Regions from separate parts of the Mesorhizobium sp. P2_E6 genome, predicted to be linked through region 1. Evidence: riboswitches for the same ligand, from Rfam matches in the RefSeq annotation. Region 1 holds a riboswitch; each other region holds the start of a gene.
The links. A riboswitch is a leader RNA that binds a small molecule or an ion and turns the genes downstream of it on or off. The one in region 1 is predicted to bind cobalamin.
Positions count from the first base shown of each region.

Region 2: another riboswitch for cobalamin. It lies ahead of bluB (5,6-dimethylbenzimidazole synthase); the one in region 1 lies ahead of AC1D08_RS02265 (aromatic ring-hydroxylating oxygenase subunit alpha).
Region 3: another riboswitch for cobalamin. It lies ahead of AC1D08_RS09215 (DUF1636 family protein); the one in region 1 lies ahead of AC1D08_RS02265 (aromatic ring-hydroxylating oxygenase subunit alpha).

Region 1 covers NZ_JBFUEQ010000001.1:462,376-472,865, forward strand. Annotated here, with positions in the region: gene AC1D08_RS02250 (sulfite oxidase-like oxidoreductase) at 1-455, shown strand, start outside; gene AC1D08_RS02255 (ferredoxin reductase) at 452-1,198, shown strand; gene AC1D08_RS02260 (FAD-binding oxidoreductase) at 1,262-2,362, opposite strand; gene AC1D08_RS02265 (aromatic ring-hydroxylating oxygenase subunit alpha) at 2,443-3,690, opposite strand; cobalamin riboswitch at 3,805-4,006, opposite strand; gene AC1D08_RS02270 (DUF680 domain-containing protein) at 4,518-4,718, shown strand; gene AC1D08_RS02275 (DUF680 domain-containing protein) at 4,788-5,027, shown strand; gene AC1D08_RS02280 (ABC transporter ATP-binding protein) at 5,103-6,215, opposite strand; gene bglA (beta-galactosidase BglA) at 6,257-7,921, opposite strand; gene AC1D08_RS02290 (carbohydrate ABC transporter permease) at 7,926-9,080, opposite strand; gene AC1D08_RS02295 (carbohydrate ABC transporter permease) at 9,082-10,095, opposite strand; gene AC1D08_RS02300 (ABC transporter substrate-binding protein) at 10,350-10,490, opposite strand, start outside.
Region 2 covers NZ_JBFUEQ010000002.1:240,421-250,910, reverse strand. Annotated here, with positions in the region: gene AC1D08_RS05880 (DnaJ C-terminal domain-containing protein) at 1-55, shown strand, start outside; gene fabI (enoyl-ACP reductase FabI) at 164-982, shown strand; gene AC1D08_RS05870 (histidine phosphatase family protein) at 1,027-1,623, shown strand; gene AC1D08_RS05865 (carbonic anhydrase) at 1,710-2,432, opposite strand; gene AC1D08_RS05860 (DUF1344 domain-containing protein) at 2,538-2,792, opposite strand; gene aroC (chorismate synthase) at 3,065-4,174, shown strand; gene ribB (3,4-dihydroxy-2-butanone-4-phosphate synthase) at 4,284-5,384, shown strand; gene AC1D08_RS05845 (MFS transporter) at 5,439-6,662, opposite strand; gene AC1D08_RS05840 (TetR/AcrR family transcriptional regulator) at 6,784-7,392, shown strand; gene AC1D08_RS05835 (hypothetical protein) at 7,488-8,471, shown strand; partial or broken gene bluB (5,6-dimethylbenzimidazole synthase) at 8,588-9,205, opposite strand; cobalamin riboswitch at 9,266-9,445, opposite strand; gene AC1D08_RS05825 (histone deacetylase family protein) at 9,567-10,490, shown strand, end outside.
Region 3 covers NZ_JBFUEQ010000003.1:267,531-278,020, reverse strand. Annotated here, with positions in the region: gene AC1D08_RS09235 (precorrin-8X methylmutase) at 1-573, opposite strand, end outside; gene cobG (precorrin-3B synthase) at 576-2,093, opposite strand; gene cobN (cobaltochelatase subunit CobN) at 2,090-5,455, opposite strand; gene cobW (cobalamin biosynthesis protein CobW) at 5,474-6,511, opposite strand; gene AC1D08_RS09215 (DUF1636 family protein) at 6,514-6,942, opposite strand; cobalamin riboswitch at 6,982-7,187, opposite strand; gene AC1D08_RS09210 (winged helix-turn-helix domain-containing protein) at 7,217-8,416, opposite strand; gene AC1D08_RS09205 (NADH-quinone oxidoreductase subunit A) at 8,748-9,113, shown strand; gene AC1D08_RS09200 (NuoB/complex I 20 kDa subunit family protein) at 9,104-9,685, shown strand; gene AC1D08_RS09195 (NADH-quinone oxidoreductase subunit C) at 9,690-10,295, shown strand; gene AC1D08_RS09190 (NADH-quinone oxidoreductase subunit D) at 10,305-10,490, shown strand, end outside.

The DNA of each region.
Region 1 (10,490 bases):
GGCCGCGGCCGATCAAGAAATGGAACTGGGCCGAGTTCAACGCGCTGCCCTTGACCAAGATGACGCGCGACATCCATTGCGTGACCGCATGGACAAAATTCGACACGCCATGGCAAGGCGTGCTTGTTGACGACATCCTCGCCGATGCCGGCATCGAGCCGCCGACCGCCTTCACGCTGGCGCATTCCTTCGACGGCTATTCCACCAACGTGCCGACCAAGGACCTCACCGCCGGCAAGGCGATGGTGGCTCTGCTTTACGAAGGCAAGCCGATCACGCCTGACCATGGCGGCCCGGCGCGGCTGCTGGTGCCGCATCTCTATTTCTGGAAATCGGCCAAATGGCTGAACGGCCTGCAGTTCACCGAGCGCGATGAGCCGGGTTTCTGGGAATTGCGCGGCTATCACATCTATGGCGACCCTTGGCGCGAGCAGCGCTACACGAACGATCCATGAGCGACGCTGCGGCAGTGCAATCGCCCTGGCAGACAGTCAGGATCGTCCGTATCGAAAAGCGCACGCCGCGTGTCACCAGCTTCTTTTTCCAGCCATCGCGGCCTTTCACCTATCTTGCCGGTCAGCATGTCGACGTCAGGCTGACGGCGCCGGACGGCTATCAGGCGCGCCGCTCTTATTCCATTGCCTCCGCGCCCGGAGATGGCGGGGTGATCGAACTGGCGATCGAAAAACTCGACGATGGCGAGGTCTCGCCCTTTTTCCACGACGTCGCAGCAATTGGCGACGAGGTCGAACTGCGCGGGCCGCTCGGTGGGCATTTCATCTGGCCCGATGTCGATGGCGGGCCGGTTTTGCTGGTCGGGGGTGGTTCGGGCGTCGTGCCTTTGATGGCGATGGTCCGTCATCGCGCCAGGCGCAATTCGAGCGTGCCCATCACCCTGGTCCTTTCAGCGCGGATCTGGGACGAGGTGATTTTTCGTGACGAACTGGTTGCCCTCGACGATCGCAAGGACGGCTTCGACCTGGTGCTGACCCTGACGCGCGAAGCCGCACGCCGTCCAGCCGATTATTCGCGGCGGGTGGACGTTGCCATGATGGTGCAATCCATGGCGCACCTGCCCGGACCGCCTGATATCGCCTTCGTCTGCGGCTCCAACGCCTTCGTTTCGGCCGCCGCCCAAGCGCTGATCGATGCCGGCGTCGCAGCGGAGATCATCCGCACCGAGCGCTACGGAGTTTGAACGGACACGGCATTTCGAGAGGTTTCCCGTGTCGTCGTTCTGAGCCTTGGCATCGCCCGCCGGTCACGCCTCGATTTCGAGTGCAGAAAGCGGCTTCGAGCAGCAGGCGAGGATAAAGCCGTCGTCGATTTCGTGATCGAGGATGCCACCATTGTGGCTCATCTCGACATCGCCGGCGACCTTCTTCACCTTGCAGGTTCCGCAGAGGCCGAACTCGCAGGCAGCCGGAATCCGCACACCCGAGGCGCGGGCCGTCTGCAGCACGGTCTGGCCGGCGACGCATTCGGCCTCGACATCCGAAAGCGAAAACCGGATCGGTGTCGCGGCCTCGACGACAATGGCGGGGCCGTCTTCCACCGGCGAGGTGAACGGTGCCGGGATCTCCTCCACGACAGGCGCGGCAAAGCTCTCCTGATGGTACTTCGTCATGTCGAAGCCGGCGGCGTCCAGCATGCCGCGCACCGCGCGCATGAAGGGATCGGGGCCGCAGCAGAAGATTTCACGCTCGCGGAAATCGGGCGCCAGCAAGGGCAGCCGGATCGCGTCGATGCGGCCCATATGGCCAAACCAGCCCTCGCGGCTGGACCGCTCCTCGATCATGAAGCCGAGCGACAGGCCCGGCATGCGGCTGCCGAGCAGTTCGAGCTCCTTGCGGAAAATGATCTCTTCCGGGCGCCGCGCGCAATTGACGAAGCCGACATCGGTCCATGGTGCGCAGTCGTTCAGCCAACGCAGCATCGACATCATCGGCGTCACGCCCGAGCCGGCTGAAATGAACAGGTACTTGGCGGCCGGGTGGCTGTGCAGCGAAAAGTCGCCTGTCGGCCCATAGGCCTTGACGTGCGAGCCCGGCGTCAGATGGTCGAACATCCAGCGTGTGCCGATGCTGCCCGCTTGAGCCTTGATCGTCACCGCGATCGAGAACGGCCGCGATGGCGAAGACGACAGCGTATAGGTGCGCATCAGCGGCCCGTTGGCGGTCGGCAGTTCCAGCGTCACGAACTGGCCCGGCTTGTAGCGGAACCAGGTCTGGTTGTCGGAGCGGAAGGTGAAGGTCTTCACATCAGGCGCTTCGTCGCTGACGCCGATCACTTCCAGCACCTGGAGCCGGTCGTTCCAGGGCGTCATCTGGTCGAGATGGCGATAGAGGCCGAGATCCGTCATCGCATTCATCCTCTTGTCCTCACTCTTGCCCTGTGCATGTCGAGTTCCCAAAACCGCTGCGCACTTTTGGGCGACATGCACTATGCAACGCTGCGCAGCGCCGGCCGGCCGCCTTCGGCAAGGCGCGGGCCGATGAACGACGCGTACCACTCGACGAACTGGATGACGCCACCCTCATGCAGCTCCGAATAAGGGCCGGGCTCGTAGGCAGGCGACAGGATGCCGAAGGCGTTTTCCTCGACGATCCGCCGGTCCTGGTCGTTGGTCTCGGTCCAGACGTGGGTGAGTTCGTCGAGATCGTAATCGATGCCTTCGACCGCATCCTTGTGAACCAGCCATTTGGTCGTCACCGCGGTCTCCGTGGCGCTGATCGGCAACACCCGGAAGGTGACGGCGTGGTCGCCCAGAATGTGGTTCCAGGTCGTCGGATAGTGATAGAGCAGCAAGGAACCGATGCGGTCGGTCGAAACGCTGTCGGACAGGTTCTTCTTGACCGCACGCTTTCCCGTCATCGTGTAGCTGACGGCATCGCGCAGCAGCGGCGCGCGGGTGGCGCGGTACTGTCCGGCCGGATCGATGCGGAATTTGCTCGGCAGGCCGGCCGCTTCGCATTTCGCCCAGTGCGCAAGCATTTCCGGGTCGCTGTCGGCGCCTTGCACGCCGGTCACCGTGGGTGCCTCTGGAAAAGTCTTGCAGAGCTCCGGATGATTGCCGGCGCAATGATAGCACTCGCGGTTGTTTTCCCAGACCAGCTTCCAGTTGCCCTTCTCGACAATGGTCGATTCGAACGCCACCTTGGCCTCGCGCAGCCGGTGCGGCAAAAGGTAGGGCTCGATCATCGCGCGCATCGGTGCGAAATCCGCCGGCTCCTTGGCCAGGCAGATGAAAATGTAGCCGCCGACGCTTTCACAGGCGACGGGCTTTAAGCCGAACTGGCTCTTGTCGAAAACGTCGGCCATCTGCCTGGCAAACAAGAGCCTTCCGTCCAACTCGTAGGTCCATTGGTGATAGGGGCAGACCAGCTTTGCCGCCGTGCCCTTGTCGGAATTGCAGACGCGGCTGCCGCGATGGCGGCAGGAATTGTGGAAGGCGTTGATATTGCCCTTCTGGTCGCGGACAAGCACGACTGGATAGTCGCCAATCTGCGCCGTGATGTAGCTGCCCGGCTTCGGCAGCTCGCAATCATGACCGATGAACAGCCAGTCGCGATACCAGATCAGCTCCATGTCGAGCTTGAAATAGTCTGGATCGGTGTAGAAGGGCTGTCCTAGCGAAAAGCCTTGCCGCCGGCCACTCAAGAGCCTCAGCATGTCGTTGCGAGCATCCATGTCCTGTCCTCGTTTCTAAGGACTGAACTGGTGGTGACGGAGGAAGGATTGGACGCAGGCCGGCGATGCGCCGGACATGCACTATCCGCCTCTTGACCGCCCACCGCGATCAGTCGAGTCTAGACATCTCGGGCTGGTTTCCGGGCTCTGGAGTTGTCCTTGCGGACCATCGCGACACCTTCCCAGGCTGACGCCCAGTGGTCTCCCGTTGCGACTTGAACTCCACCACCGTTGCGGGGGCAGCGCCGGATTCTGACCGGCTTCCCAATTCTCCGCCTCGTCGTCACGAAGCGGCACCTGAGATGACATGATCTAATCACGATCGCGGGCGCGTCATCGGCATGAAAACGACATCGTATCCATGCGGCGCGACACGCTTGCGAAACGTTCCGGTCGGTGATCGCGAAGCGGAAGCCTTTCTCTTGGGCAACCATAGCCGGCTCCAATCTCGCCGAAACCGACCCCTTGCCAGGAAGCAGAAAAGGTTAACGGTATCGAAAAGTGACTATTAGCTGCCGCTAAAATCGAACCGAACGGTTCGTTTCTGTTGACTGTGCGTGCAGGACTTGTGAACGCTGGGCCTCCGACACAGTTGGTGATCGGGGTACCTGTTTTGTACAACTCTTTGATATGAATTAGAAAAACATTGAGTGTGGAAACCCCTGGCGCAATTTCAAGTGGTGGATTCTTGGTCCACGCGGAACAACTTCGTGATTGGAAATGGCTGGATGGCTCTCCCACATCGGGGCTGTCCGAACGACGCGATTTCTTCCCAAGACACGCCGCTAGACGGACGGTAAAAATAAGAAATACTGGAGTACCAAAAAATGAAAAAGATCATCCTCACTGCCGCCGCCCTTCTGGCCATTTCCGGCAGCGCCTTCGCGAACAGCGACCACTATGGTTCGAATGCCCCGGCAGCCACCGCTGCTGTCGACAGCTCGTACACTGCTTCGACCAAGAAGTCGGAGCCGGCTGCTCAGACGCCTGCCCAGGGTAGCAACCGTAACCTCTTCGGCAATAACTAACAGCCGATTCCCAGAAGGCGGCGGGCTCTCCCGCCGTCCTGGCGAAATCCAGAATTCAGGAGATTTGAAATGAAGAAGATCATGCTTGCTGCCGCCGCCGTCGTGGCGATCTCCGGCAGCGCTTTCGCCGCCAGCGACAACTACGGTTCGAATGGCGCCAACCAGCCTGCCGTCGGTTCGGTTGACAACTCTCAAACGGGCTCGATCCGCAACAGCGGTGGTTTCGTCGGCAAGCTGCTCAATTCGTCGGGTGACGTAGAGAAGTCCGCCCCTCAGAGCGCCGACCGCGACCTCTTCGGCAATCGCTAACAGCCGAAGTTGATTTCCAAAAAAGAGCGGCGGGCCTGGCCCGCCGCTCTTTTCGTGTCGAGACTTGGTTCTGTCTCAAGCCGCCTTTACTTCCGGCTGACGGAGCGAGAAGGAGTGCCCGTCCGCGTCGAAGATGTGAAGGTCGTTGGCGTCCGCGCTCAGCCGCAGCGTCGCACCGCGCTTGACCTCGACATTGCCAGGCAGCTTGGTCACCAGCGGCAGGTCGGCGCGGCCGATGTCGACATAGACAAGCTGGACTTCGCCGAGTTGTTCGACATAGTCGACCGTTCCCTCGAACAGATACTCCGTGCCGCTGGCGATGATCAGATCTTCCGGCCGCACGCCGAAACTCACCGCGGCACCCTTTGCCGAAGCCGGCGTTGCGATCGGCACGCTTGCCTTGCGGCCGCCGACATGGCTGACGACGGTCGGGTTTCCGGTCTTGTCGATGGTCGCCGGCAGGATGTTCATGGCCGGCGAGCCGATGAACTGGGCGACAAACAAATTGCCGGGCTTCTTGTAGAGGTCCATCGGCGCGCCGACCTGCTCGATATGGCCTTCCTTGAGCACCACGATGCGATCGGCCAGCGTCATCGCCTCGACCTGGTCGTGGGTGACGTAGATCATGGTCGTGTTGGGCATCGATTCCTTGAGTTTGGCGATCTCGATGCGGGTGGCGACACGCAGCGCCGCGTCAAGGTTCGACAGCGGCTCGTCGAACAGGAACACCTTCGGGTTGCGCACGATGGCGCGGCCGATGGCGACGCGCTGGCGCTGGCCGCCCGACATGGCCTTGGGCAGGCGATCGAGATATTTGGTCAGCTGCAGGATTTCCGCGGCCTGCTTCACGCGGCGGTCGATCTCGGCCTTGTTCTCCTTGCCGATCTTCATCGAGAACGCCATGTTGTCGTACACCGTCATGTGCGGGTAGAGCGCGTAGGACTGGAACACCATGGCGATGCCCCGCTTCGACGGCGGCACGTCGTTGACGACCTCGCCGGCGATCTTGAGTTCGCCGGAGGTGATTTCCTCCAGCCCGGCGATCGACCTCAGCAATGTCGACTTGCCGCAGCCCGACGGGCCGACAAAGACGATGAACTCGCCCGACTTTATATCGAGGTCGATGCCGTGGAGAATGTTCAGATTGCCGTAGGACTTCTTCACTTGTCTTAGCGTGACATCGGCCATTGGTTTCCTCCCAGTGATTTGAAATTCAAGTGATCTGAAGTTCAGTCGATGCGCCCAAACCAGGCGCCGTAGCCGTTGAGCTGTATGGAACCGCTGCTCGCCTGCCCCGAAAATCCGTGTCCCGGCAAAGGTTGCAGCGATCGGTTGCCAAGCTCAATCCTGGTTGGCTTGGCTGCCAGATTGAAGACGCAGACGACCTGCTCATTGCCTGCGCGGCGTGTGAAGGCGACGGTGTCGCCCTCGCTTTCGATGAATGTGATGTCGCCCTTGGCCAGCGCCGGATGGGCACGGCGGAAGGTGAGAAAGCGCCGGTAGTGCTCGAGCAGCGAGCTCTCGTCGCCCTGCTGGACATTGACCGCTTGCGACAGGTGCTTGGCCGGCACCGGCAGCCATGGCTTGGCCGAGGAGAAGCCGCCATTCCTGGCGCTGCCGTCCCACACCATCGGCGTGCGGCAGCCGTCGCGGCCCTTGAATTCCGGCCAGAAGCGGATGCCGTAGGGGTCCTGCAAATCCTCGAAGTGGAGGTCGGCCTCACCGAGCCCAAGCTCCTCGCCCTGGTAGATGCAGACCGAGCCACGCAGCGACATCAGCAGCGCCGAGATGACCTTGAGATAGGCGGTCGTGTCGGCTTCGCCTGCCGCCCAGCGCGAGGCCGGGCGCATCACGTCATGGTTGGAAAAGGCCCAGCACGACCAGCCGTCGCTGGCGACCTTGCCGAACGATTCCAGCACCGAGCGGACCTTGGCCGCGCTGATCTTTTCCGGCGCCAGGAAGTCGAACGAGTAGCACATGTGCACGCGCTTGCCGCCGGCGGTATAGGCCGCCACCACTTCCAACCCACGTTGCGAATCGCCGACTTCGCCGACCGCCGCGGTAGCCGGATACTCATCGAGCAGGGCGCGGAAGCGTTCGAGGAAGCCGAGGTTTTCCGGACGGCTCTTGTCGTAGAGATGGTCCTGGTAGTTGTAGGGATTGACCGCGGGTGCGGTCTGGTCGTTGCGCTGCTCGGGCGGCAGCGGCGGATTGTTCTCCAGGCCCTGGCTGTGGAAGTAGAAATTGATGGTGTCGAGCCGGAAGCCGTCGACGCCGCGCTCCAGCCAGAAGCGGGTGACGTCGAGCAGCGCGTTCTGGACCTCATGGTTGTGGAAGTTGAGATCGGGCTGCTCGGCCAGGAAGTTGTGCAGGTAATATTGCTGGCGGCTGGTGTCCCATTGCCAGGCCGAGCCGCCGAAGATCGACAGCCAGTTGTTGGGCGGCGTGCCGTCCGGCCTGGCGTCCGCCCAGACATACCAGTCTGCCTTCGCGTTGGTGCGGCTCGAACGGCTTTCCTTGAACCATGGGTGGTTGTCGGCAGTGTGCGACAGCACCTCGTCGATCATCACCTTCAAGCCCAGCCTGTGTGCCTCGGCGGTCAGCGCGTCGAAGTCGGCCAGCGTGCCGAACATCGGATCGACGTCGCAGTAATCGGTGACGTCGTAACCGAAATCCTTCATCGGCGATTTGAAGAACGGCGAGATCCAGATGGCATCCGCACCGAGTGCCGCGATGTAGGGGAGCCGGCCGATGATGCCCTTCAGGTCGCCGATGCCGTCGCCGTTCGAGTCCTGGTAGCTGCGCGGATAGATCTGGTAGATCACCGCACCTCGCCACCAGTCGCGATCGACGGCGAGGTCAGGCTTCGAACTGGCCTTCAAAGCGGATTGCATGGTCTCAGCCTCCTTTCACCGAGCCGGCAAGCAGCCCGCGGACAAAATAGCGCTGCAGCGAGAAGAACACGATCAGCGGCACGATGATGGTCACGAAAGCCGATGTCGTAAGGATCTCCCAGTCGCCGCCACGTGAGCCAAGCAGCGCGTTGAGCTTGGCGGTCAGCACGATCTGGTCTGCCTCCGTACCCAGGAAAACCATCGCGACCAGCAGATCGTTCCATACCCACAGGAATTGGAAGATGGCAAACGAGGCCAGCACCGGGAACGACAGCGGCAGCACGATCTTGACGAAGATCTCGAAATCGCTGGCGCCGTCGATGCGCGCCGATTCCATGATTTCGCGCGGCAGGCCGGCAATGTAGCTGCGCAACAGGTAGATGGCGAAGGGCAGGCCGAAGCCGGTATGCGCCAGCCAGATGCCGAGATAGGTTTTCGACGGCATGCCGAAGAAGGCGCCGACGCCGTTGTAGAGCTTCAACAGCGGGATCAGCGACATCTGCAGCGGCACCACCAGCAGGCCGATGATGACCGCGATCAGCAGCGCTCGGCCGGGAAAGCGCATCCAGGCCAGTGCATAGGCGGCAAAGGCGGCGATCAGGATCGGGATGACGGTCGCCGGTATGGTGACAGTCAGCGAATTCATGAACGACCGTCCGATGCCTTCCGAGAACAGCACAGTCTTGTAGTTGTCGGTGGTGAATTTAGGTGGCGCCGACGAGGCATAATAGACGCGCTGGCCGCGATCGCCTTCGAAGGCCTTCGGCGATTGCATGATGAAACTGCCGTCGGCATTGAGCTGCAGGGTGACGCCGTCGCCGAGATCGGCCGATGTGCCGGCGGGGTATTGCGTTGGTGCTGCCGACTTGACGCCGAAAGCGCTGATGTTGCGGACAGGGCTGTTGCCGAAGATGTTGCCTTGAAGGACGAACTTGCCGTCCTTTTCGACTTGCATCGAGGCCGCCGGCAGCCGGCTGGCTTCCGTCTGGGTGGAACTGGAGAACGAATTCCACCAGCCCGAGGCGATGATCTGGTCCTTGTCGCGCAGCGACGAGACCAGGATGCCGAGCGTCGGTATGGTCCAGATGGCGACGAAGATGAGGACGGCAATATGGACGCCGAAGCGGCTGGCGAAGGAATTTCCGGTCGCAACGGCCATCTCAATGTCCTCCCGTCTCTTTGTTCGCCTGGCGGATGTTCCAGACCATGATCGGAATGACCGCGATCATGATGATGATGGCGATGGTGGCGCCGCGGCCGAAATCGCCGCCGCCACGGAACATCCAGTCGAACATCAGGTTGGCCAGCACCTGGCTGTTCCACTGGCCGTTGGTCATGGTCAGCACGATGTCGAACACTTTGAGCACCAGGATGGTGATCGTCGTCCAGACGACGGCGATGGTGCCCCAGATCTGCGGTACCATGATCTTCCAGAAGATCTGGAACGGATTGGCGCCGTCGATGACGGCGGCTTCCAGAGTTTCTTCCGGGATGCCGCGCAAGGCCGAAGACAGGATGACCATGGCAAAGCCGGTCTGGATCCAGATCAGGATCACCATCAGGAAGAAATTGTTCCAGAACGGCAGTGATATCCAGACCTGCGGCTGGCCGCCGAAATGCTGGATGATGGCGTTGAGCAGGCCGATCTGGGTCTGGCCCTCGCCACGGTACTCGTAGATGAATTTCCAGATGACGCTGGCGCCGACGAAGGAGATCGCCAAAGGCAGGAAGATCAGGCTCTTGGCGACCGTGCCCCACCAGATCTTGTCGGTGAGCACGGCGATGATCAGCCCGAGGAAGGTGCAGGCGGCCGGCACCACAGCCAGCCAGACGATGTTGTTGAGGATTGAGTTGCGGAACTCGCGATCGCCGAAGGCCCATTCATAGTTGGCGAGGCCGACGAAGTTTATGCCGCCGCGATCGAGGAACGACAGCCGCAGCGTCTCGACCACCGGATAGATGAGGTAGATGGTCAGGATGATCATCGCCGGACCGACGAACAGCCACGGCCTGACCAGCCCTTGCCGGCGCAGATTGTCGATGGCAGCGGCGCCGGCGACGCCGCGCGACGGGAATATCAGGTCCACCAGCTTGTTGGCGCCCCAGAAATAGGCGACGCAACCGCCGACCCCGACGATGATGACGAATATGGCCGAGAAAATCTGAGCCGCCATGGTCCCTCTCCCTGCGCATGATCCGACAAGGAATGACCTTGGTGACGGGACCAGGCGCCGATTCAGTTGTTGGAGCGTCGTCGGCGGCGGAAACCTGCTCGCATGCCGATCGCGCTTTATGTCAATGCGCTCATGACGAAAGGCTGCGGCACGGGCCGCCGTCGGATCCGGGCCGGCAGGGTCCGGATCCAGTGCGAGAATGGCAGGCTCGGCCGTTTGATCGCCGAGCCGGACGGGCCCCTGCTTGCCGACCGCTACTTGATCGCGTCCCAGCTCTTCTGGATGTCGGTGGCGACATCCTGCGCGGACTTGCCGCCGACCAGGTCGATCATGCCGGTCCAGAAGGCGCCGGCGCCGATCTTGCCCGGCATCAGGTCGGAACCGTCGAAGCGGAA
Region 2 (10,490 bases), on a different contig from region 1:
GCCGGAAGGCGGCGATAGCGCGCTCGAATCGCTGCTGCGCAGCCAAAAAGGCTGATTGGCGGCTTTTGTCCCCCGAACTGTCCGGTTTGAGCGCTTGAAGGGGCAGTGTGCCTGTGCGATAGGGCACTCCACAAAGCTGAAAAATCTTGCGGAGAGCGCTGACATGGCGGGTGGACAGGGCCTTATGGCCGGCAAGCGCGGCCTTATTCTTGGCGTCGCCAACAACAGATCGATCGCCTATGGCATCGCCAAGGCCTGTGTCGATCATGGCGCCGAGATCGCGCTCACCTATCAGGGCGAGGCGTTCAAGAAGCGTGTCGAGCCGCTGGCGGCCGAACTTGGCGCCTTTGTCGCCGGCCATTGCGACGTCACCGATCCGGCGAGCCTGGACGACGTTTTCGCCAATGTCGCCAAGCATTGGGGCAAGCTCGATTTTCTCGTCCACGCCATCGCTTTTTCCGACAAGGACGAGCTGACCGGCCGCTACGTCGAGACGACGCGCGACAATTTCCTGCGCACCATGGACATTTCGGTCTATTCCTTCACCACCATCGCCAAGCGCGCCGAAGCATTGATGAGCAATGGTGGCTCGCTGCTGACGCTGACCTATTACGGCGCCGAAAAGGTCATGCCGCACTACAACGTCATGGGTGTCGCCAAGGCGGCGCTCGAGGCCAGCGTGCGTTATCTCGCGGTCGACCTCGGCGCCAAGAAGATACGCGTCAACGCCATTTCCGCGGGCCCGATCAAGACGCTTGCCGCATCAGGCATCGGCGACTTCCGCTACATCCTGAAGTGGAACGAATACAATTCGCCGCTGAAGCAAACGGTGACGCAGGAGGAAGTCGGTGATTCCGGCGTCTATTTCCTGTCCGATCTGTCGCGTGGCGTCACCGGTGAAGTGCATCACGTCGATTCAGGCTACCACGTCGTCGGCATGAAGGCGGTCGACGCGCCGGATATTTCGACGGTCAAGGATTAACATCCACCAACCGTCGTCGTCCCGACCCCGTACCGGAAGACCTGATGTACCCGCTGGTTTATATCGTGCGCCACGGCCAGACCGCGTGGAACGCCGAATCCCGGCTTCAGGGGCAGGCCGACACCGACCTCAATGCGCTTGGCCGCGAGCAGGCGACCGGAAACGGTCATCGGCTGGCCGAAGTGGTGCGAAATCCCGCGGATTTCGATTTCGTTGCCAGCCCAATGAAGCGGACGCGCGAGACGATGCAGCGCATCCGCGCCGCGATGAAGCTCGATCCGGATGCCTATCGAACCGATCCTCGCCTGGTGGAAGTCAATTTCGGCGATTGGCAGGGTTTTACCTATGCCGAGCTCAAGACGCGGTATCCAGGCGCGCGCCGGACACGCGCGCTGGACAAATGGAACTTCCAGCCGCCCGGCGAGGGCGCGGAGAGCTACCAGATGCTGCTCGAACGGGTGAAACCCTGGTTCGACGCGATCCAACGCCAGACGATCTGCGTGACGCATGGCGGGGTCATGCGGGCTCTGTTTCGCTTCGTGCTTGGAGTGGCGGAGGACGAGGCAGCGAACCTGGAGATACCACAGGACCGCGTGCTCAGGCTGCAGGGTGACCGCCTGGAGTGGCTGTCGCAGTCCTAGCCAGGACACTTGCCTAGCCAGGACGCTTGTTCATCCCAGGGTTTGGAAGGCTCCCAACTCTTGACCCGGTCGTTCCGATGAACGTGTCATTCGATGAAGGTCACCACACCCGTTTCAAGATCATAGATTGCCGCGACGATCTTCAGCTTCCCGGCCCCGGTGAGATCGGCCAGGAGCTTGCTTGAAGCAGCCAGGCGCCGCACAGTCCTGCGCGCGCTCTCCTTGGCGGTGTTGTCGACGAAATCGCCTGCCTCGCTCCGCGCCGCGATCGCCGCAGGCAGGATCGGTTCGATCATCGGGCCGATCGCGCCCGGATAGGTCGCGTTCTTGGTGACCACGTCGCAAGCCGCCTTGACGGCACCGCAGCTTGTGTGCGCGAGGACAACAATCAATGGCGAGCCGAGCACCGCCGCGCCGTATTCGACCGTGCCGAGCGTCGCAGTGTCGGCGAGGTTGCCGGCATTCCGGGCGACGAATAGCTCTCCAACGCCTTGGCCGCCGAAGATCAACTCGGGCGGAACGCGACTGTCGGCGCAACTGATGATGGTAGCCCAAGGCGCCTGATGCCCGGCGACAGCCTTCCGCTGCGCGGCAAGGTCGATCGAGCACAGTTCCGGGTGGCTGACATAGCGCTCGTTGCCGGATTTCAGCGCGGCGAGCGCTGCATCAGGGGACGATGCCGGTGTAGCACTCTCTGCCGCACGCGCGGACCACGAAGCTCCACCAAGACCGATCGCAACGAGCCCCGCCGCGCCGACCTTGAGGAAATCCCTCCGGTCGACCCCTTCGCCTTCGCAGTCGCTGCACATTGTTCGGTCTCCGCTCGCATCTTCCACTTGATGGCTGGATCTGCGCGCAGAGATTGCTACCAACGGACGGCGTTGGCAAGCGCGCCGTGCGGGGCCGGAAGGCGCTTATTCGGTGTCGGGCAATTGCATGTCGGTGACGATGTTTTCGCCATTGGTCTCATCGTAAGCGATGACGACATCCATGCCCGGCTTCAGCGAGTCGAGGTCTGTCTCGGCATTCAGCTTGTAGGACTTGCCGTCATCCAGCGTCAGCGTCGCCGTGTCCTTGTCGATCTTCTTGATCAGGCCTTCGGTCTGGCCGGCGAAAGCGGCGGTGGAAAGCAGCAGCGTAGCGGCTACGGCGCCAATCAGGGTACGCATAATCGTTCCTCGTTATCATTGCACCGGCATGGGCGGCGGCAGGCGAATGGAAGAGAGCAGAAACCAACCGAATGTGTCAAAACTAAATCCGCCAGATCACAGTTTGACCACTGTGAAAAACGCCAATAGAAGGCAGGCCACGGCGCCGAGCGTCCTCCTGGAGCGCGAAGGACGCTGTGGCACTTTTTGATTTGCGCATGATCCCTTGCGAGAACGGCTTCGTTTTTCGGGTCATGTGCTAAGCTGGCTCCGATGCCGGGCAGGGTCATTTCATGTCTCACAACACGTTCGGCCACCTTTTCCGCGTCACCACCTGGGGCGAAAGCCACGGCGCCGCACTCGGCTGTGTGGTCGACGGCTGTCCGCCCGGCATCCGCTTCACTCTGCGAGACATCCAGGCCGAGCTCGACAAGCGCCGGCCGGGCCAGTCACGCTTCGTCACCCAGCGCCGCGAACCCGATGAAGTCAAAGTGCTGTCGGGCTTCATCTTCGACGAGGACGGCGAGACGATGATCACCACCGGCACGCCGGTCTCGATGCTGATCGAGAATGTCGACCAGCGCTCGAAGGACTATGGCGAGATCGCCCGCCAATACCGGCCGGGCCATGCCGACTACACCTATGACGTCAAATACGGCTTGCGCGATTATCGCGGTGGCGGCCGCTCCTCGGCCCGCGAGACGGCGGCACGCGTCGCGGCCGGCGCACTCGCCCGCAAGGTGGTGCCTGGCATGGTGGTGCGCGGCGCGCTGGTGTCGATGGGCGAAAAGTCCATCGACCGCGCGAACTGGAACTGGAACTTCATCGGTGACGCGGAAAATCCGTTCTTCACTCCCGATCCGGCGTCCGTTCCCGTCTTTATCCAGTACCTCGATGGCATCCGCAAGGCGGGGTCCTCGGTCGGCGCGGTGATCGAGATCGTTGCCGACGGCGTTCCCGCCGGCCTCGGCGCGCCGATCTACGCCAAGCTCGACCAGGACATTGCCTCCGGACTGATGTCGATCAACGCTGTCAAGGGCGTCGAGATCGGCAACGGTTTCGAGGCCGCCCGGATCACCGGCGAGCAGAATGCCGACGAGATGCGCATGGGCAATGACGGCAAGCCGGTGTTCTTGTCCAACAATGCCGGCGGTATCCTCGGCGGCATCTCGACCGGCCAGGCGATCATCGCCCGTTTCGCCGTCAAGCCGACCTCGTCGATCCTGACGCCGCGAAAGTCGATCGACAGGGACGGCAACGACGTCGAGATCATGACCAAGGGGCGTCACGATCCCTGTGTCGGCATACGCGCCGTGCCGATCGGCGAGGCGATGGTTGCCTGCGCCATTGCCGATCATTATCTGCGTCATCGGGGACAGACAGGTAAGGGAGTTGGGGAGTAGGGCAGTAGGGGAATATGTTACGCTACCCACCCGAGACAGCCATTTTTTCCTTTTCCCTACTCCCGTACTGCCCTACTCCCTTATTTCCCTGCGAGTGAAACGAGCGCCTATGCCTTACGACCAGAAGAAAATCGTCGAAGCCCTGCGCGCTTTCGAGCGCGGCGAGATCGTCGTTGTCATGGACGATGATGGACGCGAGAACGAGGGTGACCTGATCGTCGCCGCCGTCCATTGCACGCCGGAGAAGATGGCGTTCATCATCCGTCACACCTCCGGCATCGTCTGCACGCCGATGCCGCGCGAGGAGGCCAAGCGGCTCAACCTGGCGCCGATGGTGGCCGACAATGATTCCGCTCACACCACGGCCTTCACCGTCAGCGTCGATTTCAAGCACGGCACGACAACAGGCATTTCGGCCGAGGACCGCACGCTCACCGTGCGCAATCTCGCCAACGGCAATGTCGGCGGCTCGGATTTCGTCCGCCCCGGCCACATTTTCCCGCTGATCGCGCGCGAAGGCGGCGTGCTGATGCGCTCGGGTCATACCGAAGCCGCGGTCGATCTATGCAAGCTCGCCGGTCTGGCACCGGTCGGCGTCATTTCGGAACTGGTCAATGACGACGGCACCGTCAAGCGTGGCCCGCAGGTCTCGGCCTTTGCCGAGGAGCATGGTCTCAAACAGGTTTCGGTCGCCGACCTCATTGCCTACCGGCAACGCAAGGAAACGCTGGTCGAACGCGTGGCTTGCTCGGAAATCGACACGCTCGGCGGCAAGGCGCAGGTCTTCACCTACACGCTGCCCTGGGACCCCATGCATCACGTCGCCATTGTCTTCGGCGACATCCGCGACGGCGAGGAGGTGCCGGTGCGCCTGCATTCCGAGGATGTGGTGACCGACGTGTTCGGCACCAGCCACCGGCTCGACGGCATCATGAAGGCGATGGGCGAGCGCAGGCGTGGCGTCATCGTCTACCTGCGCGAGGGCTCGGTCGGCGTTGCCCACCAGGAGCGCAAGCGGCCGGCGAGCGGCGACCGCGAGGATCACGAAGAGGCGCGCCGCCGTGAGAATGAATGGCGCGAAATCGGCCTCGGTGCGCAGATCCTCAAGGATCTCGGCATTTCCTCGATCAATCTGATCGCTTCGCGCGAGCGGCACTATGTCGGTCTCGAAGGCTTTGGCATCCATATCGCCAAGACCGAGATTCTCTGAAGGGCAACCGCTGGGGATAGAGCCCGGTCCGTTCGAAACCGGGCGCTTCGGGGATCATCCGGCGGGAACGACGGCTGCTTCGCAGCCATCCAGGTGGCATTCAGGCGTGGCCAGGCTGCGCTGACCAAGCAACACGGTGACCAGTGCGATCGTGCCGGCCGCAACCGACACCCAGAATCCGTTCTGGGCGCCGAACGCATCCACCACCGAGCCGGCCGCGAACGAGCCCAGCGCCATGCCGATGCCGATCCCGGTGGTCACCCAGGTGATGCCCTCGGTCAGCATCGCCTCCGGCACATGCCGTTCGATCAGACCGAACGCCGTGATGAAGGTCGGCGAGATCGCCACGCCGCTGACGAACACGGTCAACGCCAGCAGCGGCACCGTGCCGGCGGTGAGCGGCAGCAAGGTGCTGAGCGCGATGATGGCGATTGCGACGGCAAGCTGGCGTTGCAGCGGTGCTTTCAGGTTGAGCGCGCCGACGATGATGCCGAGCACGAACGATCCCAGCGCGTAGACACCGATGACGAGGCTTGCGGCGCCAGGCTGGCCAAGTTCCTTGGTGATCGCCACGGTGCTCACTTCCGTCGTCGCGAAGGTCGCGCCGATAAAGATCAGGGCAAAGGTGATGATCTGTACCGGCCGCAGTCGGATTGCCGAGCCGCGCGAGCCGTGTTCCACCGGCCGCACTTGTGGCTCGGTCGAACGCTGCAGGATGAACGCCGTCGAGCCGAAGGCGAGAAACAGCGTGCTGGCCAGCATCCCTGCTTCCGGGAACAGGGCGGCACTCAGGCCGACCGACAGCGATGCGCCGGCAATGTAGACCAGCTCGTCCGCCGCCGACTCGAAGGCGAATGCGGTGTTCATCTCTGGCCGTCCGCGAAAAATCTCGGTCCAGCGAGCGCGCACCATTGCCGGGATGCTGGGCATCGCCGCCGCCAGTAGCGCCGACACGAACAGCATCCATACCGGCCAGTCCTGGTTGGCCGCAGCAATCAGGACGGCGAAAGCGAGCACCGAGATGATCGTGGTGGGCACGACGATCCGCGTCTGGCCAAGGCGATCGACAAGCCTTGATATTTGCGGCGCCACGAAAGCGTTGGCCAGCGCGAATGTCGCGGAGACCGCGCCGGCCAGCCAGTATTCGCCACGCGTCTGCGACAGCATCGCCACGATGCCGATTGGCGCCATCGCGATCGGCAGCCGCGCCATGAAGCCCGCTGCTGCAAAGCCCTTGGCGCCAGGGGCGCGAAAGATCTCCGAATAGGGATTTTGCATGGTCCGGTTCCTCGACAAAGACGGATTCGACAATTACATACGATGCGTATGATTGTTAGATAGATCATACGCCGCGTATGTCAATTGGCATACGAAGCGTATGTTAGTAGGTCCAGAAGCCATGCACAAACCTCGCAAGGAGATGATCGCCGAGACGCGCGCCAAGCTGATCGCGGCCGCCCGCCACGCTTTCGGCACGATCGGCTATGCCCAGTCGTCGATGGATGATTTCACCGCATCGGCCGGGCTGACGCGCGGCGCACTCTATCATCACTTCGGCGACAAGAAGGGCTTGCTGCAGGCGGTCATCGCCGAAATCGACGGCGAGATGGCGGCGCGCGTGAACGAAGTGGCGTCGAGAGCACCGACCCGCTGGCAGCATTTCGTCGACGAATGCACGACCTATATCGAGATGGCGTTGGAGCCGGAAATCCAGCGCATAATGTTCCGGGATGGCCCGGCCGTGCTGGGGGATCCTGCACAATGGCCAAATGCCAATGCATGTGTCGGTTCAATGACCGATCATCTGACCAGGCTGCAGGAGGAGGGCGTGGTCGTTCCCAGCCTCGACCCCGAGACCGCCTCGCGGCTGATCAACGGGGCGAGCAGCCAGGCAGCGCAGCGGATCGCCAATTCGAGCGACCCCGAAGCGACGTCGAAGAAGGTGGTGGCGGCCTTCAAGCAGTTGCTCGAAGGCTTGCTCAAGAAGCAGGATTCGCAGCCGGCCTGAAATCCCCATTGCTGGTCTGGCGCGCCACTCCCACGATTGACAACAGCCGGTTTCAGCGCATCCTCTCGCGCCATCTCTGAGCGGAGATTCGGGGCATGTGGGATTTCGATATCGGCAGGTCGGTGTCCATCATGATGCGGACCTGGCCCTTCATCGTCTTCCGCATGATCGTCTATTTCGGCATCACGCTGGCCTATATCGTGGCGACCGGCACGGGCGCCTCCGTTGGCTACGGCATTGGCCATATCTCCACCGATCCCGACGGGCCGTTGTCCTTTGCCCTGTGGGGCGGTGTGGTCGGCTTCGGCATCGTCTTGATCGCCGTCTACTGGATCCGCGAATACATCCTTTATGTCGTCAAGGCCGGCCATATCGCCGTCATGGTCCATCTGGTCGACGGCCGCGACATTCCCGACGGCCAGGACCAGATTGCCTATGCCAAGGACATCGTGACCCAGCGTTTTGCCGAGGCCAACATCCTTTTCGTCGTCGACCAGCTGGTCAAGGGCGCCATTCGCGCCATCACCGGGCTGCTCGGCGGCATCGCCGCTTTCCTGCCGATCCCGGGCCTGGGCGGCCTGGTCAGCTTCGTCAACACGGTGATCCGCCTGTCGCTGACCTATGTCGACGAGATCATCCTCGGCTACAACATCCGCATCAATTCAACCTCGCCGTTCGAGACTGCGCGGCAAGGCGTCGTGCTCTATGCCCAGAACGGCAAGATCATGATCAAGAACGCCGTTTGGCTGGCGGTCATCATGTGGGGCGTCTCGTTTGTCATCTTCCTGCTGATGCTGGCGCCTGCCGGCGCCATTCTTTTCCTCATGCCCGGGCAGCTTGCCGGCTGGGCTTTCGTGCTCGCCATCGTCTTCGCCTGGGCCTTCAAGGCGGCGTTCATCGAACCCTTCGCCATCGCCTGCCTGATGCAGGTCTATTTCAGGACCATCGAGGGCCAGGTGCCCGATCCCGCCTGGGACGCCCGGCTGGCCGAGGCGTCGTCGAAGTTCAGGGAACTCAAGGACAAGGCGCTGGCCTCCTTCGGCGGTTCGCGCTGGGGCACGGCCGGCGCGACGCGCTGATCGGCAGTGGTCGCCGGCGCGGCATCGAAGCCGTTGAGGCGCGCCACGGTCGATTTGAGCGACGCTTCACCTTGCCCGCAAAAGGTCTCGCTCATGATCAGTTCCGGCAGTGGCAAGCGGCGGCCCCAGCCATGTGCTTCGAGGTCCGGCTTTGGCGCGAACTCAGAAACACGGCCGACGCAGAGATAGGCGACCGGCGTCACATGCTCGGGAATTGACAGCAGGCTTTTCAATGCCTGCGCCTCGATGATGCTGACCCAGCCGACTCCGACACCCTCGGCGCGCGCCGCCAGCCAGAAATTCTGCACCGCGCAGACCGTGCTGTAGAGGTCCATCTCCGGATTGTGCCAGCGCCCCAGTGGCGAACCCTTCGAGCGCTGCCGGTCGCAGGTGATGCAGATGTTGAGCGCGCTTTCGCAGATGCCTTCCAGCTTGAGCTTGCGGTAAAGCGCCTGTCGCTCTTCCGCGATGGCCGGCAGTTCCTGTTCACGCGCCGCCAGGAACAGGTCACGCACTTTTTCCCGTCGCTCGGCATCGCGAATAACGATGAAATTCCAAGGCTGCATGAAGCCGACCGAGGGCGCATGGTGAGCTGCAAGCAGCAGCCGCGCCAGCACCTCATCGTCGAGCGCGGTTGGCAGGAAATGGCTACGCACGTCGCGCCGCGTGAACATGGCGCGATAGACCGCATCGCGCGCATTCTGGTCAAATCCGTCGCCAACAGAGGCGGTCATGTGTTCCGGCATCGCGTGTCCCCTTGCGATTGCAATCCATTTCATCCGCCTGACCATGCGGATGACGATGCCTGCCAGGCCGGTCTTCTGGCTCGGGATCAACCCGCGTCCGGTGCCTTCCCGTTATCGACAGTGGCATTTACCGGCGCGGTCCCCCTTACAGCGTTGGGCACGCCACGGAGTTCAACCGTGTTCCCGATTCTCCCGCTTGCGGCGGGCACCAGGCAGTGGCAGCGACCTTACGCCGAAGCGCTGACGACGCCAATGCCTGCAGCGACACCGATGGACGCATGTGTGATTTTCCCCAGCCATCAGGCCACAACGCATGGCCATCGCGACGTCGGGGCACTAGATAGGGGAGATGGCCACTCGTCTCTATACCCATCCGATCTTCCTTGAACACATCACGCCGCCCGGTCACCCCGAGCGGCCGGACCGGTTGCGCGCCATCGAACGGGTGCTCGACGATGAGGCTTTTGTCGGGCTCGATCGCATCAAGGCGCCTGAAGGCGACGAGGCCACCATTCTCTACGCGCATCCCGCCGATTTCGTCGCCCGCGTCCGCGCCGCCATTCCCGACGAGGGCATCGCCCGCATCGACGCCGACACGTCAGTCAGCCCGAAGAGCTGGCAAGCGGCCATAACCGCGATCGGCGCCGCCAACGCCGCCGTAGACGATGTCTTTGCCGGCCGCGCCGACAATGTCTTCGTCGCCGCACGGCCGCCCGGCCACCATGCCGAAAAAACCACGGCCATGGGCTTCTGCCTCTTCAACACGGCGGCGATCGCCGCGCGCTACGCGCAGAAGAAACATGGCGTCGAGCGCGTTGCGGTCGTCGACTGGGACGTGCATCACGGCAACGGCACGCAGGACATTTTCTGGGACGATCCGTCGGTGCTCTATTGCTCGACGCACCAGATGCCGCTTTATCCCGGCACCGGGGCGAAGAGCGAAACCGGCGCCGGCAACATCGTCAACGCGCCGCTGGCGCCGCAGACCGGCAGCGAGGTTTTTCGTGATGCCTTGCTGTCGCGTATCCTGCCGGCGCTCGACAATTTCGCGCCCGACCTGATCATCATTTCGGCGGGGTTCGACGCGCACCATCGCGATCCGCTGGCCGAAATCAACCTGACAGAGGATGATTTCGACTGGGCGACCGGCCAGCTTATGCAGCGCGCCACGCGCCACAGCGGCAACCGGCTCGTCAGCCTGCTAGAGGGTGGCTACGATCTGCAGGGACTGGCATTTTCGGTCGCCGCCCATGTCGGGCGACTGATGAAAGGA
Region 3 (10,490 bases), on a different contig from region 1:
CCGGCCGCGCACGATGGCATAGGGCACGCCATAGGAATTCTCGGCCAACGCATCCTTGGATTCGGCCGCGCCGACGAAGCCGACCGGCATGCCGATGATCGCCGCCGGCTTCGGCGCACCGTCGCGCAGTTTTTCCAGCAAATAGAAGAGCGCGGTCGGCGCATTGCCGATGGCGACCACCGAACCGGCCATGCGCTCTCCCCACAGGTCGATGGCGGCCGCGGAACGGGTGTTGCCGATCTCCCTGGCGATTTCGTGTGTGCGCGGGTCGCGCAAGGTGCAGATCACCTCGTTGCCGGTCGGCAGCCTGGCGCGGGTGACCCCATGCGAAACCATCTCGGCGTCGCAGAAGATTGGCGCCCCAGCCGAAAGTGCCGTGCGCGCGGCGGCAACGAAATCCGTCGAAAAGACAAAATGGCTGGCAGCTTCGACCTGACCGCAGGCATGGATCATGCGGATCGCGACATCGGCCTCTGCTTCGGAGAAGCGCGACAGGTCGGCCTCGGCGCGAATGATGGCGAAGGAGCGCTCGTAGATCGCCGTGCCGTCGTGGATGTAGTCGTAGGCGGCCATGCTCATTCCTGTCGGTAAGCCTCGGCGATGCCGGCCGCGCCAAGCCTTGTCAGGCAAGCGGCGGCGGTTTCGCCGGGAAGTCGTGCGCTGCGGATTGCTGCCGCGACGCGGCTGATGCCGCGCGCGGCGTCATAGCCCGGCCTGTAGCTGGCAGGAAGGCCCTTTGCCGTCGCGTTCACGACAAGTCCGGCTCCGTTTTCGCCGCCGACCAGGGTAAGTGCAGCTTTGCCCGGATGGGCGCAGCCCTTGGCGCAGCCGGAAATGTGCAAGGTGAAGTCGAGGATGTCGGCATTTTCAGCGGCAATCGTCTCGGCAATGTCGCGCGTGGCGATCCGGCCGGAAGCGCAGGCCGGTGTACCGGGGCAAGCGGCGATGCGTGTGCGCGGATCGGCGGCGTCCGTGACGAATCCGAGGGTGGTTGCGGTGTCCTGAAGGGGCCGGTTGGCGGCTGTCGGCTGGCCGAGGAAGAGCAGCGCGCGGCCGGGGGCGAGGCGGATTTCCGACGTGCCGAGGGCGAGGGCGCCTTGGGCGAGGCTGATGATCTTGTCCGCCGGCATGCTGCCATAGGGGAGGGCGATGCCGAGGGCGACGCCAGAGGCGGCGAGGTCGAAAGTTCCGATGGGAGAGCGAGTCGATGGCGCAGGATAGCGATCCTGCCCACCCCCCTCTGTCCTGCCGGACATCTCCCCCGCAAGGGGGGAGATCGGCAGTTCTGCTGCCGGCTCTCCTTTTGGACGCTGAGTGATTGCTGCAACGCCTACGACTAGCGAAAGCGGAGATGAGAGCGCAATCTCCCCCCTTGCGGGGGAGATGTCCGGCAGGACAGAGGGGGGTGGGACGGAGTGCCAACTTGCAAGAGAAGCTAGCTGCCTCTCGGTCAAATCCCTCGCATGGGCTTCGCGGCCCTTCTCGGCAATCATCCTGAGCACGGCAACGGCAATATCGCATGCAGCATCGTCTTCCACCGTGGCCAGCGGCCTTGCATTCCGCCCATCACCCGCGACAGACACCAGCCACCGAACTCCCGCATCAGTGCGCGTCGCGGCAAGCCGCACATCGGCCGTCACCGAATCCAGTCGAAGCTGCCCGCCGCCGTCGACAACGACTGAAACCTTCGGGCCGAGCCGTTGCGTGAGCCCGGCTTCTTCGACCGCTGTCCTGATCCGTTCAGCCAACGGCTGGGGATCGGGAACCTCCTGCGGATCGATGCCGGCCAGCGGCCCGGTCTCGACCGGCACGCCGGTGCGCACCGCGATATCAAGCGCATCGACCTCGGTCGCCAGCAGCGGCGCGCTTTCCGATGTCAGGCCGCGTATCTGCAGGCTGCCGCGCGCGGTGACTTCCATGATGCCGTTGCCGTGCCGCAGGGCCGATTCGGCGAGTGCGATCAAAAGCTTTGGCGACAATCCTCCAGAAGATGGGCCTCCAGCAACGGGGTTGAGCCGCACCAGCAGACCATCGCCGGTCTGCATGGGGGCTGCCAGAGCCGGACAGGCGCCGCGACGCGAGAAGGCGTTCATGCCGCAACCCCAAGCGCTTCAGCCTCGGCAATCAGGGCGGCGAGGTCGTCGTCGATAGAATTGCGCAAGGGATGCCAGAGCCCGCGCCGCCGGGCCGACAGGAAGCGTTCGGCGATGACTTTGGCGGCGGCAGGGTTCTCGCGCAGGATGAAGGCGCGCACCAGGGGATCGCCGAGATAGGCGTCATGCACCGCCTCGATCAGCGTGCCTGATATCGCGAGGGTGGTTTCGGCAAAGCCGACCAGCCGGTCAACGGTTTCGGCGAATTCGGAGGCGCCGCGCGGGCCGTGGCGCATCTGGCCTGAGACGAAGCGTGGATTGACGGCGCGGGCCCGCACGACGCGGGCCACCGCCTCACTGAGCGAACGCGGCTTCGGCTTTTGCGGATCGGTGGTGTCGAGCACGATGACGTCGGCATTCCTGCCAAGCGCCGCAAGCGCTGCCGAAAATCCGCCGATGAAGGCGACGTCGGCGGAGCCTTCGAGGATATCGCGGCCAGGGTCGTCGCCGGTGTGGACGAGAAGATCGGCTTCGGCGATGCGACCCTCGAAGGCGCCGGGTGCCGAGACGCCTTCGCCCCCAGCGCCGCCATAGGCATGCGAGGTGGCGTCGAGATAGGCGCGGCCGATCTCTTCGCGCGCCGCCCAGTCGCCGCTCGACAGCAAGTCCTCGACGCCGGCGCCGTAAGTGCCGGGCGAAGTGCCGAAGATGCGCGGGCTGATCTTGCCATCCGCGCGGGTCTTGGCCGCCAGCGGGTTTTCCGAATCCTCCTCGTCGCGGGCGGCAACGGCGTTGGCCGCGGCATCGATCAGTGCGATTTGGGTTGGGAACATGTCTCGGAACAGGCCGGAAATGCGCCAGGTGACGTCGACGCGTGGTCGGCCGACGGTTGCCGGCGGCAGCACCTCGATGCCGTTGATGCGGCCGGTCGCGGCATCCCATTGCGGCCGGCAGCCCATCAGCGCCAGGCCTTGTGCAATCTCCTCGCCGCCGGTGCGCAGCGAGGCTGAGCCCCAGAGGTCGATGACCAGCGAACGCGGCCAGTCGCCATGCGACTGCATATAGCCACGCACCACTTCCTCCGCCGCCGCCCTGCCGAGGTCATAGGCGGTCGGCGTCGGCATGGTGCGCGGGTCCGACGTGAACAGGTTGCGACCGGTGGGCAATACATCGGCGCGGCCGCGCGCCGGCGCCCCTGCCGGGCCGGCCTTGACGTGGCGGCCATCGAGTGCTGCCAGCAATGCCGTCTTCTCGGCTTCAGCGCTTTGACGCCGCATGGCGTCAGGCTCGTCGTTGGAGGCGCGGCCGTAGATATGCAGCCCGTCCTTGATGGCGAAATCCTTGAGGTCGCAGAGCCAGGCGTCGATGCGGCGCAGCGCCTCGTCGGGTGCATCGGTTTTGGCGACGCCGGCTTCGGAGGCGAGGCCGGTCTTCTGCGCGGTGTCGACGATCAGCTTTGCGAGGCGGTCGCGGCGGCGGCGGTCGAGCCCGTCGGCCTGGGCATATTCGTCGACCAGGCGTTCGAGCCTGTGCTGATCCTCGTCCAGTCCGGCGCCGGTCAGCGGCGGCGGCAGATGCCCAAGGGTGACGGCGGCGATGCGCCGCTTGGCCTGTGCGGCTTCGCCGGGGTTGGAGACGATGAAGGGATAGATCACGGGCAAGGGGCCGGTGACGATCTCGGGAAAGCAGTTTTGGCTGAGCGCAACCGTCTTTCCGGGCAGCCATTCCAGCGTTCCATGGGCGCCGACATGGACAAGCGCATGAGCGCCGAGCGATTTGCGCAGCCACAGGCCGAAGGCGATCAGCGCATGCCGCGGCGGCAGCGTCGGGTCGTGATAATCGGCGCGCCGATCCACTGACCGGCCGCGGTCGGGAGCAAGCGCCACGGTGACGTTGCCGAAGGTGGCGGCGCGGAAGGGGAATTTTGCGGAGGTTAGCACCTCGCGCAAACCTGTTTCATCTTTCGCCTTACCCCAGGCGCCTTCTACGGCAGCTATCGCCGCCCTCGGCAGTTCGGTTGAGAAGCACAGATAGTCGTCAAGCTTCAGCCCGTGGTTTGAACTTTCCAGCAAATCCAGCAGCGCACGCGGCGTTTGCGGAATCCCGTCAACGGCATAGCCCTGTCCCTTGAGGTCCTGCAGCATCGCCAGCACGCTGGACGGCACGTCGAGGCCGACGGCATAGCCGGTGCGGCCGGGGGCGCTGGGATAATCGGGGATCAGGATGGCAAGCTTGCGCTCGGCGCTCGGCGTTTCTTGCAGCTTGATGAAGGCCGCGACACGGTCCGCCACTTGCGCCACACGATCGGGCTCCGGCCGGTTGGCGAAGGCGCGGTGACCAAGTGCGGGATCGACCTCGCTCTCGCCCTTGAAGGAAATGGCGCCGGCAAGGATGCGGCCGTCGAGTTCGGGCAGCACGACATGCATAGCGAGGTCGGCGGGCGCCAGCCCACGCTGGTTGTTTTCCCAGATGTCGCGGCGGGTGGTGGCGACGATGACCTGGAAGACTGGCACGCCGGCACGATCGAACAGGGTTTCGACGCCGGGTTCGGCGCCGGACGCGAAGGCGGTCGCGGTGACGATGGCGGCAGGTTTCAACGAGGCCAGCGCGGTTTCGACGAACGCCAGCGATACCGGGTCCTTGAGGCTGGAGACGAAGATGGGGACCGGCGTCATACGGCGCTGCCGCAGCGCTTCAAAAAGGGCGTCGATCGGTGCGACATCGGCGGCCAGCAGCATCGAACGGTAGAACAGGATGGGGATGACAGGCGCGGTGTTTCCTTGCCCCTCGAGAGGAAGGGGGACGACGCCGCGGCCCGGCTCATAGTAGCCGGCCTTTGGTACCGCGACAGGCGCCGAAATTGTTGCTTCAGACCCTGCCAGCCGCGCCAGCTTCTGCACCAGCGCGTTCATATTGGCCGGACCGCCCTCGCGAAAATAGTCGAGCAGGCCGTCCAGTTCCTGGCGCGGCAGTGTCGAGGCTTCGATCAGGCGCAGATCCTCGTCGCGGCATTCGCCGGGCAGCAGCGCCAGTTTTATACCGCGCGCGCGGGCGGTCGAGGCAAGCTGGTCGCAGCCGTAGCGCCACCAGTCGTAGCCGCCCAGAATGCGCACGAGGATGACTTTGGCATGGCGGGCGACGCTGTCGACCCAGAGGTCGACGGACATCGGATGGCGCAGGTCACGCAAAGCCGCCAGCCGCATCGAGGGCAGGCGCTCGGCATCGGCCTTCCATGCCGCCGCCAGTCCGGCGAGATCGCTGTCGGTGAAGGACAGGGCCACGATATCCGCCGGCGACTGCCGCAGATCGACCGGCTCGGCGAGATCGTCGAGCGAGGCGGAGGTCGTGGTGAGGATGTGCATCGCGGGCCGTGGTTTGCGTCAGCCGGCGAGTATACGCTCGATCGCCGGGCGGTTCAGCCCCTTGAGGCCGATAACGACGAGACGCGAGCGGCGGTCATCCCCGGCCGTCCAGGCGCGGTCGTAGTAGTGATTGACGCGCGGTCCCACGGCCTGCAGCAAGAGCCGCATCGGCTTGCCGCCAACCTCGACGAAGCCTTTCACGCGCAGCACGTTTTCTTCCTCGGCGGCGGTGGCGACGCGCTTTGCCAGCTCGTCGGGATTGGCGATCGAGGCAATGTCGATGACGAAAGAGTCGAAGTCGTCGTGCTCGTGGTCGAGTTCGTCGTCGTGGTGGGTCTTGCGGTTCTCGATATCGTCCTCGACGGCAAGGCCAAGACCAAGCAGCACCGACGGATCGACCTTGCCTTGCGACGTCGGCACGATCTTCACGGCGCGAGCGATGTGCTCGTTGATGATGGCGTTGGCGCGGGCGGAGCCGGCGGTGTCCATCAGGTCGCTCTTCGACAGGATGATCAGGTCGGCGCAGGCGATCTGGTCCTCGAACACCTCCTCGACCGGATCGTCGTGATCGAGCGTCTCATCCTGGGCGCGCTGTGCCTGAAGTGCGTCCATGTCATTGGCGACGCGGCCTTCGGCGAGTGCGGGACCGTCGACGACGGCGATGACGCCATCGACCGTCACGCGGCTCTTCACCGTCGGCCACTGGAAAGCCTGGACCAGTGGCTTGGGCAGAGCCAGACCCGAGGTCTCGATCAAGATGTGGTCGACCTTCGGCGTCAACGACAGGATCTGGTCGAGCGCCGGCACGAAATCGTCGGCAACGGTGCAGCAGATGCAGCCATTGGACAGTTCGACGATGTTTTCCTCCGGGCAGGTGTCGATGCCGCAGCCCTTCAGGATTTCGCCGTCGATGCCGATGTCGCCGAACTCGTTGACGATGATGGCGATCCGCTTGCCGCCGGCGTTTTCCAGGAGATGGCGGATCAGCGTCGTCTTGCCGGCGCCGAGGAAGCCGGTGACGACGGTGCAGGGGACGCGGGAGACGGAGGCAGTCATGATCAGTCCTTCAGCAGGTCGAGGGGAGGGATGCGGGCCACGAGGCCGCGCTTGAGGCTATCTGGACGGCCGCGCCACGGGATCAGGCCGTCGGTCGAGGTGGCGAAGAGTTTTGCCCCTGTGACGAGGTCGGCGCCGCTGGATGTGGTCAGGTCGCCGAAGACGTAGCTCCAGCAACCATCGCGCAGGATGGCGGCACTGAGCCGGCGCTTGCAATTGCCGAGGCATTCGACCGTGCGGACGCGGATGTCTTGGCCAGACGCGGCGTGACGCGTGTCGTCCGCGAGCAGTTCGCCGGCGCGGGGATGGGCATCGGAACCGGTTTCATCGCGACAGGAGGCACAGACGATCACGGTCACGCCGGCAAGGGCATCGCTCTCGCCGGACGAATTGTCCGCTGTGCCAGCGGAAAAACTGCTGTCGTGGTCCAAAAATTGGGCTCCTTGCCCGGAAACCCGCCGGGCGATCGGATTCTACAGTCGCAGACGGCAGGTCTCCTGGCTCGCGGGTCATCGCCTTGGGTAGCCGCCTTCCCGGGAATACCCCAGTGGCTTTCGGCCTTGGCTCGTCGCTTACAGTTGCGGGGACAGCCGCGGATTTGAAATCGGAATTTCGCACCGCATTCCCTCTTGGCTCCTCTCGTTGAAGAGAGGAGACCGTCTGGAGCGGATTTAGGCTTTTGCGGGCGGCGGTGTCAACGTGGGCTTACGACACGGTCAGGTCGGCCAGCGCCGGACCCAAATCACCGGCTGATGTCACCTCTATACGTTCAAGGCCGAGCCAGCCCTGCATCTGCTTCAATTCTTCGAAGAGTTCTGCAGCGGTTTCAGGCGGCGCGCCGGGCTCTGCGTAAGCAGCATGGACCCGCAGGACACCGGCTGGCCGGTCGGCCTTGAGGTCAACGCGCGCCACGATCCTGTCGCCGAGCAGGAACGGCAGGACGTAGTAGCCGTATTGGCGCTTTTCGGCTGGCGTGTAGATCTCGATGCGGTAGTGGAAGTCGAACAGCCGCTCGGTGCGCGACCGTTCGAAGACGACCGGATCGAACGGCGCCAGCAAAGCGCGGGCCTCGATCTTGCGTGGCAGACGGGCGTCTTTATGAAGATAGGCCGGCTTGTCCCAGCCTTCGACACGCACAGGCAGCAGTTCGCCTGTTTCGACCAGTTCCTCCAGTCGGCCCTTCATGTCGGCGGGGGACAGGCGGAAATAGTCGCGCAGGTCGCCTGATGTCGCGATGCCGTGGGCGCGGGCGGAAATGCGCAGCAATTCGCGGTGCGCGTCCTCGGCGGCGGGCACCGGCAGGTCGAGGATCGCCTGCGGCAGCACGCGTTCCGGCAGATCGTAGAACCGCTCGAAACCGCGACGGTGCGCCGTTGTGATGCGCCCGGCCCAGAACAGCCATTCGAAGGCGTGCTTGGCATGGCTCCAGCCCCACCAGCCGCCCGAGCCTTTCTGGCCTTCGAGCGCGGAAGCGGCGATCGGCCCGCGATCGGCGACCTCGCGATAGATCTGTTCGATGTAGCCAGCGTGTTCGCGGCCCCATTTGGCGAGACCGAGATACATTTCGTCGCCGCGCTCGGCTCGCTGCATGCGCCAGCGCATCAGCGGGTAGGTCTCGACCGGCAGGAAGGAGGCTTCGTGTGCCCAGTATTCGAACACCGTGCGTTTGCGCGTCACGGCGGCGTTGTCGAGCAGAGCGAAGGGGTAGGGGCCAAGGCGCGAATAGAGCGGCATATAGTGGGCGCGCACCACTGCACTGACGGAATCGATCTGCAGCAGGCCGGTGCGGGAGAGAACGCGGGCGAAATGGCGGCGGTCGGGCGTACCGGCGGGGCGGGGATCGAGAAACCCCTGGGCGGCGAGCGCGATGCGCCGGGCCATGGCAAGCGAGAACTTTTCCTTCATGCAGGCATCACTCTGAGGGTGGTTGGCCGAAGTTCTGATGGGTGATTCCGGCCCATGCTAGCAGGGTTTTGGCGGCAACCATGTCAGGAGACAAAAGTGGAGTAAAAAGCGAAGGAAATCAAACAGGAGCGGATCGGACCAGTTTCCTCGGATATGCCGTCCAGCACCGCGTTTTGAACAAGGTTTGACTTGCTTCGCTGGAAGTGCTGCGCTAACCCTCGCCGCGTTGCAGCATAGGCCCTTAAAACGGTTCAGCGGTTAAACTGTCACGCTTCCGCATTAGGGTCCGGTGCTGTAATCAACGTGGATTGGCGCCAACGGAAAGCCGAGCATGAACGCACTTCTAGGTTCATACCTGCCCATCGTCCTGTTCATCGGCGTGGCCCTGGTCGTCGGGCTGGCGCTGCTGGCCGCCCCCTTCCTGGTCGCCTACCGCAATCCCGATCCCGAAAAGCTTTCCGCCTACGAGTGCGGTTTCAACTCGTTCGACGACGCCCGCATGAAATTCGACATCCGTTTCTACCTGGTGTCGATCCTGTTCATCATCTTCGACCTGGAAGTGGCTTTCCTGTTTCCGTGGGCGGTGTCGTTCTCGAAGATCGGCATGCTCGGCTTCTGGTCGATGATGGTCTTCCTGGCGGTGCTGACCATCGGCTTTGCCTATGAATGGAAAAAAGGAGCGCTGGAATGGGATTGAACGACAGTTCCGGCACGCTCGTCGCGCCGAAGCCCAAGGGCCTGATCGATCCCAACACCGGCAGGCCGGTAGGGTCCGACGATCCTTTCTTCCTCGAGATCAACAACGAATTGGCCGACAAGGGCTTTCTCGTCACCTCGACTGAGGCGCTGATCACCTGGGCGCGCAGCGGTTCGCTGATGTTCATGACGTTCGGCCTCGCCTGCTGCGCGGTCGAGATGATCCATACTTCGATGCCGCGCTACGATTCGGAGCGGTTCGGCGTTGCGCCGCGCGCGTCTCCGCGCCAGTCCGACATCATGATCGTCGCCGGCACGCTGACTAACAAGATGGCGCCGGCGCTGCGCAAGGTCTATGACCAGATGCCGGAGCCGCGCTACGTCATCTCGATGGGCTCCTGCGCCAATGGCGGCGGCTACTACCACTATTCCTATTCGGTGGTGCGCGGCTGCGACCGCGTCGTGCCGGTCGACATCTATGTGCCCGGCTGCCCGCCGAGCGCCGAAGCGCTGCTTTACGGGATTCTTCTGTTGCAGAAGAAGATCCGCCGCACCGGCACGATCGAACGGTAAATCCATGACCGCATCCCTGAGCGAACTGTCGACCTATCTCGGCGAGAAGCTGATCGGCCGCGTGAATGACGCGGTGATCGCCTATGGCGAACTCACCGTCCATGTCGAGCCGCGCAATCTGGTCGAGGTGATGACTTTCCTGCGCGACGATGCGCGCTGCCAGTTCATCTCGATCATCGATGTCTGCGGCGCCGACTATCCGTCGCGGGCCAAGCGCTTCGACGTCGTCTATCACCTGTTGTCGCCGAAGCAGAACGTGCGCATCCGCGTCAAGGTGCAGGCCGACGAGGAGACGATGGTGCCGTCGATCACCGGCGTCTATCCCGGCGCCGACTGGTTCGAGCGCGAGACCTACGATCTCTACGGTGTGCTTTTCTCCGGGCATCCGGACCTGCGGCGACTGTTGACGGATTACGGTTTCGAAGGCCATCCGCTGCGCAAGGATTTCCCGCTGACCGGCTTCGTCGAGGTGCGCTACGACGACGAGGCCAAGCGCGTCATCTACGAGCCGGTCGAGCTCAAGCAGGAATTTCGCAATTTCGATTTTCTCTCCCCTTGGGAAGGCACGGACTACGTGCTGCCCGGGGATGAAAAAGCCAAGACGAATTGAGGCGCCAGAATGGCTGAAACCTCCGTCCGCAACTTCAACATCAATTTCGGCCCGCAACACCCCGCGGCGCACGGCGTTTTGCGCCTCGTTCTGGAGCTGGACGGCGAAGTCGTCGATCGCGTCGATCCGCATATCGGGCTGCTGCATCGCGGCACCGAAAAGCTGATCGAGGCCAAGACCTACCTGCAGGCGATA